Regions from separate parts of the Paenibacillus sp. J31R98 genome, predicted to be linked through region 1. Evidence: riboswitches for the same ligand, from Rfam matches in the RefSeq annotation. Region 1 holds a riboswitch; the other holds the start of a gene.
The links. Region 1 has a riboswitch for S-adenosylmethionine ahead of AC0YNX_RS04410 (hypothetical protein). Riboswitches for the same ligand answer to the same signal wherever they lie in the genome.
Positions count from the first base shown of each region.

Region 2: another riboswitch for S-adenosylmethionine. It lies ahead of metA (homoserine O-acetyltransferase MetA); the one in region 1 lies ahead of AC0YNX_RS04410 (hypothetical protein).

Region 1 is NZ_JBWDNO010000001.1:970,670-977,334, forward strand. Features, by position in the region: gene AC0YNX_RS04395 (alpha-mannosidase) at 1-1,945, shown strand, start outside; gene desA (Delta(5) desaturase DesA) at 2,156-3,175, shown strand; gene AC0YNX_RS04405 (YciI family protein) at 3,455-3,799, shown strand; SAM riboswitch class I at 3,889-4,018, shown strand; gene AC0YNX_RS04410 (hypothetical protein) at 4,122-4,637, shown strand; gene AC0YNX_RS04415 (carbohydrate-binding protein) at 4,840-6,665, shown strand, end outside.
Region 2 is NZ_JBWDNO010000011.1:5,423-12,087, forward strand. Features, by position in the region: gene AC0YNX_RS28090 (MFS transporter) at 1-701, shown strand, start outside; gene AC0YNX_RS28095 (metal-dependent hydrolase) at 741-1,388, shown strand; gene AC0YNX_RS28100 (LysE family translocator) at 1,420-2,061, opposite strand; gene corA (magnesium/cobalt transporter CorA) at 2,154-3,095, opposite strand; SAM riboswitch class I at 3,612-3,719, shown strand; gene metA (homoserine O-acetyltransferase MetA) at 3,821-4,738, shown strand; gene AC0YNX_RS28115 (PLP-dependent transferase) at 4,773-5,933, shown strand; gene AC0YNX_RS28120 (aminotransferase class V-fold PLP-dependent enzyme) at 5,941-6,665, shown strand, end outside.

The sequences.
Region 1 (6,665 bases):
CTCGGATAACTACTCGACCAGCTGGGGCTCACCGTTTGAAGAGAAAGTGTTGAATCACGGACAGATGGCAGATACCGATGGCCATGCGCATATGACTTTCTACGGTGTTGGCAATCATGGCGGCGGACCGACAATAGGCAATCTGGAAGTGATTAGAGAGCTTCAGGAGAAGTTCGGTCAAGAGCGACTTGTCATTAGCACGCCGAATCATTATTTTGCCGAGATCGAATCGACTCAGCCTGAGCTTCCCGTTCTGAAGGATGAGCTGCAAATGCATGCGATAGGCTGCTATTCCACGCATTCGGAATCGAAGGAGAACAATCGCCGTGCGGAGCATCGCCTCCTGAACGCGGAGAAGTTCTCTTCGGCCGCGAATGTGCTTCTCGGACTTAAGTATCCGAATGCGCAATTGAAAGTCGCTTGGGAGAATGTGCTGTTCAACCAGTTTCACGATATTATGGGTGGCTGCAGCATCCGCGAAGCCTTCCAGGATGCTCGTGAATCCTACGGTGAAGCGCTGCATATTGCGGCAAAAGCATTAAACGCGGCGACGCAGCGCATCTCTTGGTCGATTGACACGATGAAGCCGGAAGTGCGCGCACTCAGTAAGGACAAGAACTGGATGTCGTGGGAGCAGGGCGATCACGGCACGCCGTTCGTCATCTTCAACCCGCTGTCATGGGAAGTAGAGGTGCCGGTTCACGCGAACCGGAAGATGACCGCTGTGTCCGATGATCAGGGGAACCCTGTGCCGATTCAGACGGTGCGCGCTTCAAGAACGAACGGACAAGACAATTGGGATACGCTCTTCATCGCGCAAGTCCCGGCAATGGGCTACCGCGTTTACTGGTGCTACCTGACGAAGGAGTCACAATCGGAGTCGGTGGATGTACCGGTGAGCGCAGAAGGTCATGTGCTTGAGAACGCCTTCCTTCGCGTCGAATTTAATGCGAATTCGGGTGCGATTAAGAGCCTGGTAGACAAACGGTCAAATACCGAAGTACTGGACGGTCCAGGCGCAGTGCCTGTCATCATAGACGAGCATCATAGCGATACTTGGGGACATGGCTTGCATAGCTACCGTGAGCTCATCGGCTATTTCTCGGATGCCGAGGTGAAGGTGCTTGAACAAGGTCCGCTGCGCGGCATTATTCGCGTGACGAGCCGATATAACGGCTCCACCTTGCGACAGGACTTCATTCTCCATCACCACGCTACTGATCTTCAGGTTAACGTGCAACTCGACTGGAGGGAGAAGCACAAGATGCTGAAGCTGTCGTTCCCCGTTGCCGTCGAGCAGCCAGAATCGGTGTCGGAGATCCCGTATGGTTTCATTCGCCGGGAGACGAACGGCAGGGAAGTGCCGGGGCAACAATGGTTCGATGTGTACGGACAGGCGCAGGGGTCAGGCGAGTTGCGCGGTCTAGCTATTCTGAATACGGGCAAATACGCATATGACGTTATGGGCTCCGAAGCGCGTATGACAGTTGTCCGCAGCCCGATCTTCGCCGATCACTACGGGGTACGCGACAGTCAAGTGGAGTATATGGATCAGGGCATACAAGAATTTAGCTATGCGCTTGTCCCACACAGTGGCTCCTGGCAGGAGAACGGCATCGTGCGCAAAGCCTATGAACTGAACGTACAGCCAATCGGCGTATGGGAAACGTATCACGAAGGTCCGCTGCCGCAGCGCATGGAAGGCATTCAGATTGCCTCGGAGCAAGTGGTGGCAACTGTATTCAAGCAAGCAGAAGATGGCGACGGCTGGATTCTGCGCTGTTATGAGACATCGAGTTCGGCCGTGGAGGAGACAGAAATCGTGATCCCTCTGCTGAACCGTTCCTGGCGTACAAGCTTTGGCAAATGTGAGATCAAGACGTTCTTCATTCCAAGCGATTCGAGCCAGCCTGTACATGAAGTGAATTTGATTGAGTATCCATAATTAAAGCGATTCAGAGAATGTTGAGGCCCGCTCCGAAATGAGGAAGCGGGTTTCTTGTTTGGTGTTTTTTATCAGTCATGAAATATGACAGTAGCCGACACATTTTCTCTCGCATAAACTATTTGGAACTACTTTGCCCTATCAACGTAGTACCATTGTTGGTACAATGGAGCTCTAAGATGGCTCGCAAAGAGAGGATAACCTTACTACATGAAGGATTCAGAGCAGGATAACTGGCGAAAAGAGATTGCATTCTACGAAAAACCACGTTTGAAGAACAGTATTTGGCAGCTTGTGAATACAATCGGGCCAGTGGTGCTGCTATGGCTTGCCGCCTATTGGAGTTTATCTGTTTCGGCTTGGCTGACCTTAGGATTAGCCGTCGTCACCGGAGGATTTCTGGTGCGAACATTTATTATTTTCCATGACTGCTGTCATAAGTCTTTCTTCAAGCATCGCAGGGCGAATGATATTGTAGGAACCATTACGGGAATAATGACCTATGTACCGTACCTTCAATGGAAACACAGCCACACTGTACATCATGCAACTTGTGGCAATCTCGATCGGAGAGGGACAGGCGACATCTGGACGATGACGGTCGACGAGTATGTGAAAGCGACGCCTTTGCGCAGACTGGTGTATCGGTTATACCGCAGCCCTTTCATCATGTTTACGATCGGTCCCGTGTATATTTTCCTAATCGACTACCGCTTTAACCGTAAGCGCGCAGGCGCGAAAGAGCGTTACAACACCTACCTAACCAATTTAGGGATCGTTGCTATTGCTGGACTGCTCTGCTGGGCTATAGGCTGGCAGGCGTTTCTCCTTATTCAGGGAACGGTATTCTTCGTTTCAAGCATTGCAGGGATTTGGCTGTTCTACGTTCAGCATCAATTCGAAGATTCTTATTATGAAGTGGATGAGAATTGGGATTATGTAGCTGCTGCGATGCAAGGCAGCTCCTACTATAAGTTGCCCCGAATACTGCACTGGATATCTGGCAATATCGGATTTCATCATATCCATCATTTGAGCCCCAGAATTCCGAACTACAATCTGGAAGCGGTACATCAATCCAGTCCGCGAATGCAGAAGGTACAGGAAATTACACTGCTAACCAGTTTGTCCTCGCTGAATTTCAGACTTTGGGATGAAGCAAGCAGTAAATTTATTGGATTCCGAGCTTTGAAGCGGATGCAGAAGGCACAAGGTGTCAATGCGGCATAACGCTGCTAAGCCATAGTTCTCCGAGAAAGCCCGCCTAATCGCGGGCTTTTTCTTTTTTCCGTTGGGAACATGCACGTTGAACGGGGCAGGATATTGGATTGTTATGGGGAATATTGTGGACAGCCCGGTATACTCTGCTGTAGTTACTGGCCGAAAAAGTTTTTATTTATTATTTTCATTTGTCGATTTAGATTATTCTCGTTCGTTGTATGTATACAGAGGCCAATTAGGATGGTCTTCTAGGGCAGGAACCTGGCTCATAATTAAGGAGGAAGATTGATGTTATTCATGTTGATTGTTAAAGCTTCGAAGTATCCGGAAGGACCAAGTCCTGAGCTCCAAGAAGCCATGTCAAAGTACAATCAGGAATTAGTTAGCGCAGGCGTGCGAGTAATGGCGAAAGGACTTCATCCAAGTTCAGAAGGTATTCGTATTTCGTTTGCGAATCCAGAGGAAAAGCCAGTGGTTACGGATGGGCCATTCACGGAGTCGAAAGAATTGATTGCCGGCTTCATTCTGATTGATGTGAATTCGAGGGAGGAAGCCATCGAGTGGGCTATGCGGATGCCAGACCCGCAAGGACGTGGGGAAGGTCAGATTGAACTGCGACAAGTGTTTGAATAGCATGGACTGTTGCATGAATGATGCAGCCTGAAATTTCTTGACATCAAAGCGCATTATAGTATGATTGAAATAATTGAATACAGTGAACTTTCTTATCAAGAGCAGGTGGAGGGACTAGCCCGATGAAACCCGGCAACCGACAAACCTTTGTTAATCAAAGGAATGCACGGTGCTAATTCTTGCGGAAACGCTTCTTTAAGCGAATCTGGGAGATAAGAGGGAGGATATGATTTTGAATGATAATGACCTTTCTCTTGTTACAGAGAAGGTCATTTTTTGTTTTCATACGCGAAATGATTATCCATGTAGGAGGAACACCCATATGCCGATTACGATTTCTAACCCTAATAGGGTCGAAGAGCAAGCTCACTACAACGAGCAGCTTCATCACCTTCAAGTCGCATTGCAGAATTTGAGAGGTATTGCTGATCTGCAGAACTGTAGGATTGCCCGTATTGAATGTTTTCGATTCGATCAAGCGCATAGAGAAAAGCTGCAGCTCCAAGCTGAGACGGATATCTGCGGGATCATTGCGATTTCCACGAATACAGGCATAGTAGGTTTCGGCAAATTGGCGATTTCATCGCAAAGTTTCACGGGAGATTGGACGATGTGGGCGGCTCAATTCCAGCGATTGAAGGGTCTGAGCTTGGCCCAAAGCATCAGTTACCCGAGGCGAAAAGAAGAATCATGGGGTCACGTTAGAGTAGAGATCATTGAATCGGCATTAATGGATCTAATCGGAAAAATCCATCTAGACAGAAGAGACACTGTGCTGCCGGGAGAGCTGGACCGAGCTTACTTATTTGATCATGCGCAAGCGTACATCTCGTTTTAAGTAAGCTTAGCATCGATGGAATAACCGGACGCCTTGATTCGACAAAATAGCTCAAAAGTAGTTCTATCTTCCTGGTAAATGACGATTGATATATCATTTGTATATAGTATATTAGGTTTAATTGTTTATGATATATTGACATTATATTAACCTATTTCTATATTATTAGGTGACTGAAGCCAAATATAGAGGAGGACTGTCATTGACCAGTAAGATCAGAATACCTAAGCTAATTGTTCTTCCGATTGCACTAGCGCTTTCGATCGCTCCATTAATGCCGACTGGAATTCCCCGTGCCCATGCTTTCGAGGCTGCGGATGCCAAAACAGCGATTGAAGCGTATAACGCTACCTTCTGGGATGCATCTGCGAAGTATTTCTGGAAAACCTCTAATCACGACGGATATCAGGATTTTTGGGTAGAGGCTGAGCTATGGGAGCTTGTCATGGATGCTTATCTCGAAGCCACCGATCCGGTTCTGAAAGCGAAGCTTCTGACCCAAATCAACGACGTATTCGACGGGGCTGTGGCGAAGTACGGACAGGACTGGACGAATAATACGTTTAACGATGATATTATGTGGTGGGCGATGGCGAGCGCTAGAGCTTATCAGATAACGAATGACGCGAAGTACCTCGAGAGAGCGGAATATTATTTTAACTATGTGTATGATACACAGTGGGACGATGCGTTTGCCGGAGGCGGCATTTGGTGGAAGAGCGATGACCGCACGACGAAGAATGCGTGCATTAACTTCCCTGCAGCAGAAGCAGCTCTTGTTCTCTATAACGCAACGCATAACGACCATTATCTGGATGTCGCCGAGAAGGTCTACCGCTGGAGTAAGACGATGCTGACCGACGGGAAAGGCAAAGTGTTCGACCGGATCGAGACGGTTAGAGGCCCAGTCCCGGATGCGACTCACTATAATCAAGGGACGTTTATCGGAGCTGCCACGGGGCTCTATCAGGTAACTGGTGACAAAGTGTATCTGGATGATGCGATCGCTGGAGCTATGTTTACGAAAGAACATATGGTGGATGCAAACAAGCTGCTGCGTTATGAAGGACCTAACGGAGACTTGAAGGGTGGCAAAACGATACTCGTTCGCAATCTCGGCTATCTTCAGGAGGTTGTGAATGCAAGCAATGAGAGCTCGCATCAGTCGTTTGCCGACGGCTATAACGAGTGGCTTGCCTTTAATACTGACATGGCATGGAATCACCGTAGCAATGCCAATATTGTGGATGGCAACTGGGCGGGACAACAGCTGTCCGGAACGTTCGAATCGTGGAGTTCTGCTGCAGCTGTGGAAGCGTTGACCGTGCTCGAACCACATGACAATGTGCTGGTCTATGCGCGTAAGGATCCGTACAGCAAGATCGAAGCTGAGAACTTTAATGTCGTTAACGGTCCGGGGATGGAAGGCAGCATTGAAGGCTCGCTCCAGCTTGGCGGAATTAAGGATGGCCATTATGCAGCTTATAAAAATGTGGATTTTGGCACGGGCCAAGGTGCAAGCGGTTTCATCGCGCGGGCATCAAGCGGAACTGGCGGCGGGAATATCGAAGTTAGGCTGGATGCAGTCGATGGGCCGAAGGTAGGCACTTTACATGTCGATGGCACTGGCAATTGGAACAATTTCATTGATGCCGCAGCGTTGCTGAAGGACGATCAAGGTCAGACCAGCTCGGTGACCGGCGTCCATGATGTGTATCTCGTATTCAAGAAGACCAATGATGACTACTTGTTCAATTTGAACTGGTTCAAATTTACGAAGACCGATCCGACCAAGACCGATGCTTATGCCAAGCTGCAGGCGGAGCAGTTTACTAGCAGCAATGGACTGAGCGTTGACTCGACCGGACAATTCGCAGACGGTATTCACAATAATGCTTACGCGTCTTACAGCGGGATCGACTTCGGATCTGGCGCGGCTGGTATCACACTTCACGTCGCAAGCGGTAATCTCGGCGGATCCGTTGAAGTGAAACTGGACAGCCTGGACGGTCCATCAGCAGGCGTCAT
Region 2 (6,665 bases), on a different contig from region 1:
TCTCGTTTCCGATTATGAGGAATGTCAAAGAAACGGCGCAAGGCACAGCTGCCGGGTTCGGCGATGCGATTAATAAAGGGATGCAGCGCATTAGCGCGACGATGCGCACGCTGAAATCCTATCCGGAGCTGCTCAAGTATATGGCATCGTTCTGGTTCTTCAACGACGGAATCAGTACAGTTATCGTCATGGCAACGATTTATGGAGCTGGTATCGGCATTGAGACAAGCGATCTCATTGCAGCGCTGCTCATAACACAGTTTGTCGGCTATCCATGCACGCTTCTATTCATTAAGATAGCGGCTCGAATAGGCATGAAGAATTCGCTCTATAGCTCCTTGTTTGTTTATGTGTTAATCGTTATACTTGGATTTTTCATGGAAAGCGCGCTTCACTTCTACTTGCTCGCGGTAATGGTCGGCGTCGTGCAGGGCGGCAGCCAGGCAACGGCCAGATCACTCTATGCGACGCTTGTGCCTCCATCGAAGACAGCGGAGTTCTTCGGCTTCCTAAGCTTGTCGAGCAAATTCGCAGCAGTGGCAGGACCATTCGTCTTCTCCGTGGTCGGAACGATTACCGGATCAAGCAGGTTCGGCATTCTCGCACTATTGGCATTCTTCATCATCGGCATCGTACTGCTCGCCTATGTGAATATCGAGAAGGGGCGCAAAGAAGCTGTCGCGTTGGAGCCTATCAAGTAAGAAGCGCCTTATGTCAGTCATAAGTCTCAGGAGGCAAGCATGAAAGGAACAACACATCTGGCGATTGGAATCGCCATTGGCGTAGTAGGTGCGGCGACACATCCGATAACACCGAAGAATGTAGCCGTATTTCTGGTCGTCGCGGCATTCTCCGCGCTCGCCGCGGATCTCGACGGCACGAGCTTGCTGAGCGGGAAGCTGAGCAAAGCGGCGAAGCTGATTCGGGAGCTGCTGTTATGGGGCGGCTTGATTCTCGCCGGAAGCACGGCGTATATGTACGCGGTGAAGGGGATCTTCTACCCGCTTTACACGGCGGGTGCAGCTGCAGTCCTGCTGCTGGGTTTATTGTCACGTAATGGAGCAATCCGCAATGCGCTCGTCAGTGCGATTGGCGCGATCCTGCTGTACACGGGCTTTAAAGTCGAGATGAACTGGCTGATGGGACTTGGTTTATACATAGCTTGGGTGCCATGGCTGAATCATCGCGGACTTACGCATACGGTGTGGGCGGTTATTGCTTGGGGAGCGATCGGCTGGAGCTTGGAGCAGCAGCTTGGCATTCAAGGGGTTGCATACACGGCAGTATGCGGCTATGTCTCGCATCTTGTCGCGGATACATTAACGCCAAGCGGCGTCAAATGGCTGTATCCGCTAACTAAGAAAACGTTCAAGCTGCCTTTCAGGTAAGAGGAAAGCTATTGAAGGCGAGGGACGGCTATCAGAGCAAGGAGTGATAGCCGTCAATGAATACTTTGACCGCAAGAATCAAGAAGATCAGCGCGGAGAGCAGCGATACGGCACGAACGAAGCCTGTTCCCGCACGCTTGTGCGATATTCCGGATACGATGGCGATGAAGGTCGACCAGGCTAGTCCGGCTGAGAAGAAGCCGATGATGAAGGCAGCCATTGGTCCTGCAGAGTGAACATTCAGGCTTGCAAGAATCGGACCTGCTGCAACGGCGAACCAAATGATGACGGTAGGGGAAGAGAGCGCAAGTCCAAGCCCCCAGGCGAATTCCTTCTTGCCCGCGCGGCTGCTGTCTTCCTCGCTGCTGATCTGAATCGGATCGGGCTTGATCGTTTTGCGAATCATCTGGAACGTGAGGTAGCTGAGCACGATGGTGCCGCCAATCCATAGCACCCATTTGACGAGCGGAATTTGAAAAATAATCGTCACGCCAAGCAGCGCCAGCAGCAGATACGTCAAGTCCCCGAAGCAGGAGCCAAAGCCGAGCATGAAGGAGCGCTTGAATCCTTTCTCAAGGCCGGTCTTAATCATGGCGACATTGACGATGCCAAGGTCGAAGCAGAGCGATAGCGAGAATAGAAATCCTTTGATAAAAGCAAGTGCAAAAACCATGTTACAATAACAACCCCAATCTCGTGTATATAAGCGAAGAGGCTCCCCAGGCGGCAATTGCGACCCGGAGAGCCTCTTTGTTGCAATAGGCGTTATAGCCAATCCTTCTTGCGGAAAATATAGAACATCCCGAACCCCAGCAATAACATGAACGAGAGCAGCAAATAGGAGCCGCCGTGCAAATGGAGGCCGGGGATGTAGTCGAAGTTCATCCCGTAGATGCCTGTAATGAAGGTCAGAGGCATGAATATCGTCGTCAGCGCCGTAAACACGCGCATGATTTCGTTCGCGCGGTTCGCAACGGAGGACTGATAAGCCTCTCGTAAGTTGCCCATCAGATCGCGGTACGTATCGAAGGTCTCGGCGATCTTCACGGCGTTCTCGTAGATGTCGCTGAAGTACTTCTGCAGCTCGTCATCGATGAGTTTGAGATCCTTCTTATTCAGCTTCGCGATCAGTTCCTTCTGCGGCCCAAGCACTTTCTTCAGCCACAGAATTTCGCTTCGGAGACCGATGATTTCATTCAGATGCGACTTCTTCGTGTGCACCAGAATGTCTTCCTCCAAGCTTTCAATTCGCGCTTCAATTCGGTCGCCTACGAGGAAATAGTTGTCGACGACAAGGTCGACGAGGTGATACAGGAACCGGTCAGGACGGCTGACTCGCTCCTCAAGCAGAATCGGCTTCAGAGCACGCAGCTCGTTAATCTTCTGCTTCGTAACGGTAATGATATAATGACGCCCCAAGAAAATATTCAAGGCGCGCAAGAAGATTTCCTCATCATCAAAACGGATACTATTAATAACGATAAAATAATGGCCTTCATTCTCATGAAGTTCAATCTTCGGACGCTGCTCTTCCTCGCTCAAACAGTCCTCTACGGCTAGTTCGTGCAGGGCAAAGAGCGGCTGAAGCACAGCAAGATCGTCCACATCCGCGTCAATCCAGTAAAACCCTTCGATCGGCGGGTAGACAGCCTCCTCAATGTCGTCAATTGGTGTAAACACACCTTGGTTTACGAGACGAATTTTCATCCGCGTTCCTCCTCTCATCACGATGTTACACATTCCCGGATACCGGCAAGAGGAAATAGAACGGGCGCGAGCGTCAAGCAAACCAAGTTCGCCAATAACCTGCTACGAATAATATATCGTGAATAACGGCAGGGGTGCAGGTGCGAATATGGTCGGCTTCATGTTCGGTCCGATGCGCTTATGTCCTCTATGCTGGTTATCAATGCGGTTGTCCGCAGGCCACGGGTCGCCTTCCATATTCGTAAACACCCCTTTAAACACGTTTCGTTGGTAAGTGATTCCAAGCGCTCCAAGCTTGCAAAACATTGAAAATGAGCGCAATTCTTGTCTAGTATACTCCGACAATGTCTTTCCATACAAGCAGAAAGTAGCGGAGGGTTCCACGTTATACAATATGCCGGGAAAAGCCTGTGGTTACGCGGGTTTAGCCCATGATTTCAGGGGTGCTTCTTGACGCGGAAACGCGAATCATTTAAAGTATGAGTTAAAGAATGACCATAACCGAATAAGCAAGCTTTCTTATCAAGAGCAGGCGGAGGGACTAGCCCGATGAAGCCCGGCAACCGGCGTGAAGACGCACGGTGCTAATTCTTGCGGAAACGATCAGTTTCTGAGAGATGAGAGGCGCATGAACGATATGAATTTATGCCCCTCTCTGCCAGAGAGGGGCTTTTTCAATTTGCGCTCCTTCTTCAGGGATCCGACAATAGACAGGAGAGAGTAATATGCCAATTAAAGTGCCAGACCAGCTGCCGGCGAAAGATATTTTGACGAACGAGAACATCTTTCTTATGGATGAATCAGTCGCATATCATCAAGATATTCGCCCGCTGCGCATTGCGATTCTAAACCTGATGCCGACGAAGGAAACGACAGAGACGCAATTGCTTCGCCTCATCGGGAACACGCCGCTCCAGGTGGAGGTTGTCCTGCTGCATCCGAAGACGCATACATCGAAGAACACATCTTCCGAGCATCTGGAGTCGTTCTATAAGACATTCGAAGATATCAAGCATGATTATTACGATGGCATGATTATTACGGGTGCACCTGTCGAGACGCTTGCTTTTGAAGAAGTGAACTATTGGGAAGAGCTGAAGGATATTATGGACTGGTCCGCACGCCGCGTGACATCGACATTCCATATCTGTTGGGGCGCTCAAGCAGGCCTGTACCACCACTACGGCATTCCGAAACATGATCTCGATGAGAAAATGTTCGGCGTCTTCCCGCATACGGTCGAGAAACGGAACGTGCCGCTTGTTCGCGGGTTTGATGAGATGTTCCTCGTTCCGCAATCCCGTCATACTGGGATTCGCTATGAGGATGTCGCTGCAGTGAACGATCTGGATATTCTCTCTGTATCCGAAGAGGCTGGCATCTATCTCGCAGCTTCGAAGAACGGAAGACAAGTGTTCGTCACCGGTCATTCGGAATATGATCCCGCTTCGCTGAAGTACGAATATGATCGGGATGTTTCCAGAGGCATGGATATCGCCCTGCCGAAAAACTATTATCCTAATAATGATCCTTCGCGCCAGCCGTTGTCCACATGGAGAGCGCATGCGAACCTGTTGTTCTCGAATTGGCTGAATTATTATGTATACCAGCAAACTCCGTTTGATCTTGGAGCAGGCATTTAACCTACAATATTCGGTGAGAGGAAGTCACGATCAGATGAAAATTGAAAGCCGTTTAGCGCAAATTGGATCCATTAAAGAACCTGTTACCGGAGCAGTCAGCTTCCCGGTCTATCAATCAACGGCCTTCCGTCACCCGCGGCTTGGCGAAAGCACGGGTTTTGACTATGCACGTACGAAGAGTCCGACACGGACCGTGCTTGAAGAAGCGGCAGCTGAGCTCGAATCCGGCGATACGGGCTTTGCCTGCAGCAGCGGCATGGCAGCGCTGACTACTGTTTTCTCATTATTTAGCCAAGGTGACCATCTGCTGGTTTCCCTTGACCTCTATGGCGGTACATACCGTCTGCTTGAGAAAATCATGACTCGGTTCGGAATAACGGCTTCTTATGTGGACACGAACGACATTGACGGTCTGAGCGAGCTCTGTACGCCTGCGACGAAAGCTATTCTGATCGAGACGCCGACGAATCCGCTTATGATGATTACAGATATTGAGCGCGTATGCGCTTGGGCGAAGTCCAAAGGCTTGCTCACGATCGTTGACAACACGCTCCTCACTCCGTTCTTCCAACGGCCAATCGAGCTTGGAGCAGACGTAATCGTGCACAGCGCGACCAAATACCTTGGCGGCCATAATGACGTGCTGGCTGGCCTGATCGTGACCAAAGGCAAGGAGCTGTCCGCGCAGATGGGCTTCTTGCACAACTCGCTGGGCGCGGTTCTTGGCCCGCAGGATTCCTGGCTCTTGATGCGCGGCATGAAGACGCTCGCGCTGCGGATGGAGCGCCATCAAGCGAATGCAACAGCAATTGCCAACTGGCTGCTGACGCATGAAGCGATTGAGGATGTTTATTATCCGGCGCTGCCGCATCACCCAGGTCATGACGTGCAGAACCGCCAATCCTCCGGCAATACGGGTATCTTCTCGTTCCGCTTGAAGAATGCAGCTTACGTGGAGCCGATTCTGCGCCACATTAAGCTGATCGCCTTCGCAGAGAGCCTAGGCGGCGTGGAGTCGCTCATGACTTATCCGGCAGTTCAGACGCACGCGGATATTCCGCTTGAAATTCGCCAGAAGATCGGCGTAGACGACCGCCTGCTTCGCTTCTCTGTCGGTATCGAGCATGCCGATGACCTCATTGCGGACTTGGCGCAAGCATTCGACGCGGCTCGTCGCGAGATTGGGGAGGCATAAGAAGACGATGGCAGACAACAAAAACAACCAAGAGAAACAATTTGCAACGAAGCTGATTCATTTTGGCTCCGAAATTGACGAGACGACGGGTGCGTCGAGCGTGCCGATCTATCAGGCATCGACGTTCCATCATCATGATATCTTTAACCCGCCGACGCATGATTACAGCCGTTCCGGCAATCCGACCCGCCAAGCGCTTGAGGATTATATTGCGCTGCTTGAGGGCGGCGTGCGCGGCTTTGCGTTCGCATCCGGCATGGCGGCGATTTCAACATCGTTCTTGCTCTTCTCCACTGGCGATCACGTCATCGTAACAGAAGACGTATACGGCGGGACGTACCGCTTGCTGACGACGGTGCTGAACCGTCTCGGAATCGAGTCGACATTCGTGGACATGACGAATGTGGAAGCGGTGAAGGCGGCGCTTCAGCCGAATACGAAGGCGGTCTTCATGGAGACGCCGTCGAACCCGACGCTTAAGATTACCGATATCGCTACGATTACAGCATGGGCGAAAGAGAATGAACTCATCACGCTGCTTGATAATACGTTCATGACACCGTACCACCAGCGTCCGATCGAGCTTGGCGTGGACATCGTGCTGCACAGCGCGACGAAATTCCTCGGCGGCCACAGCGACGTGCTTGCAGGGCTTGCCGTTGCCGCGACGGAAAGCCTCGGCAAGCGGCTGAAGCAGCTGCAGAATGGGCTGGGCACCGTCCTCGGCGCGCA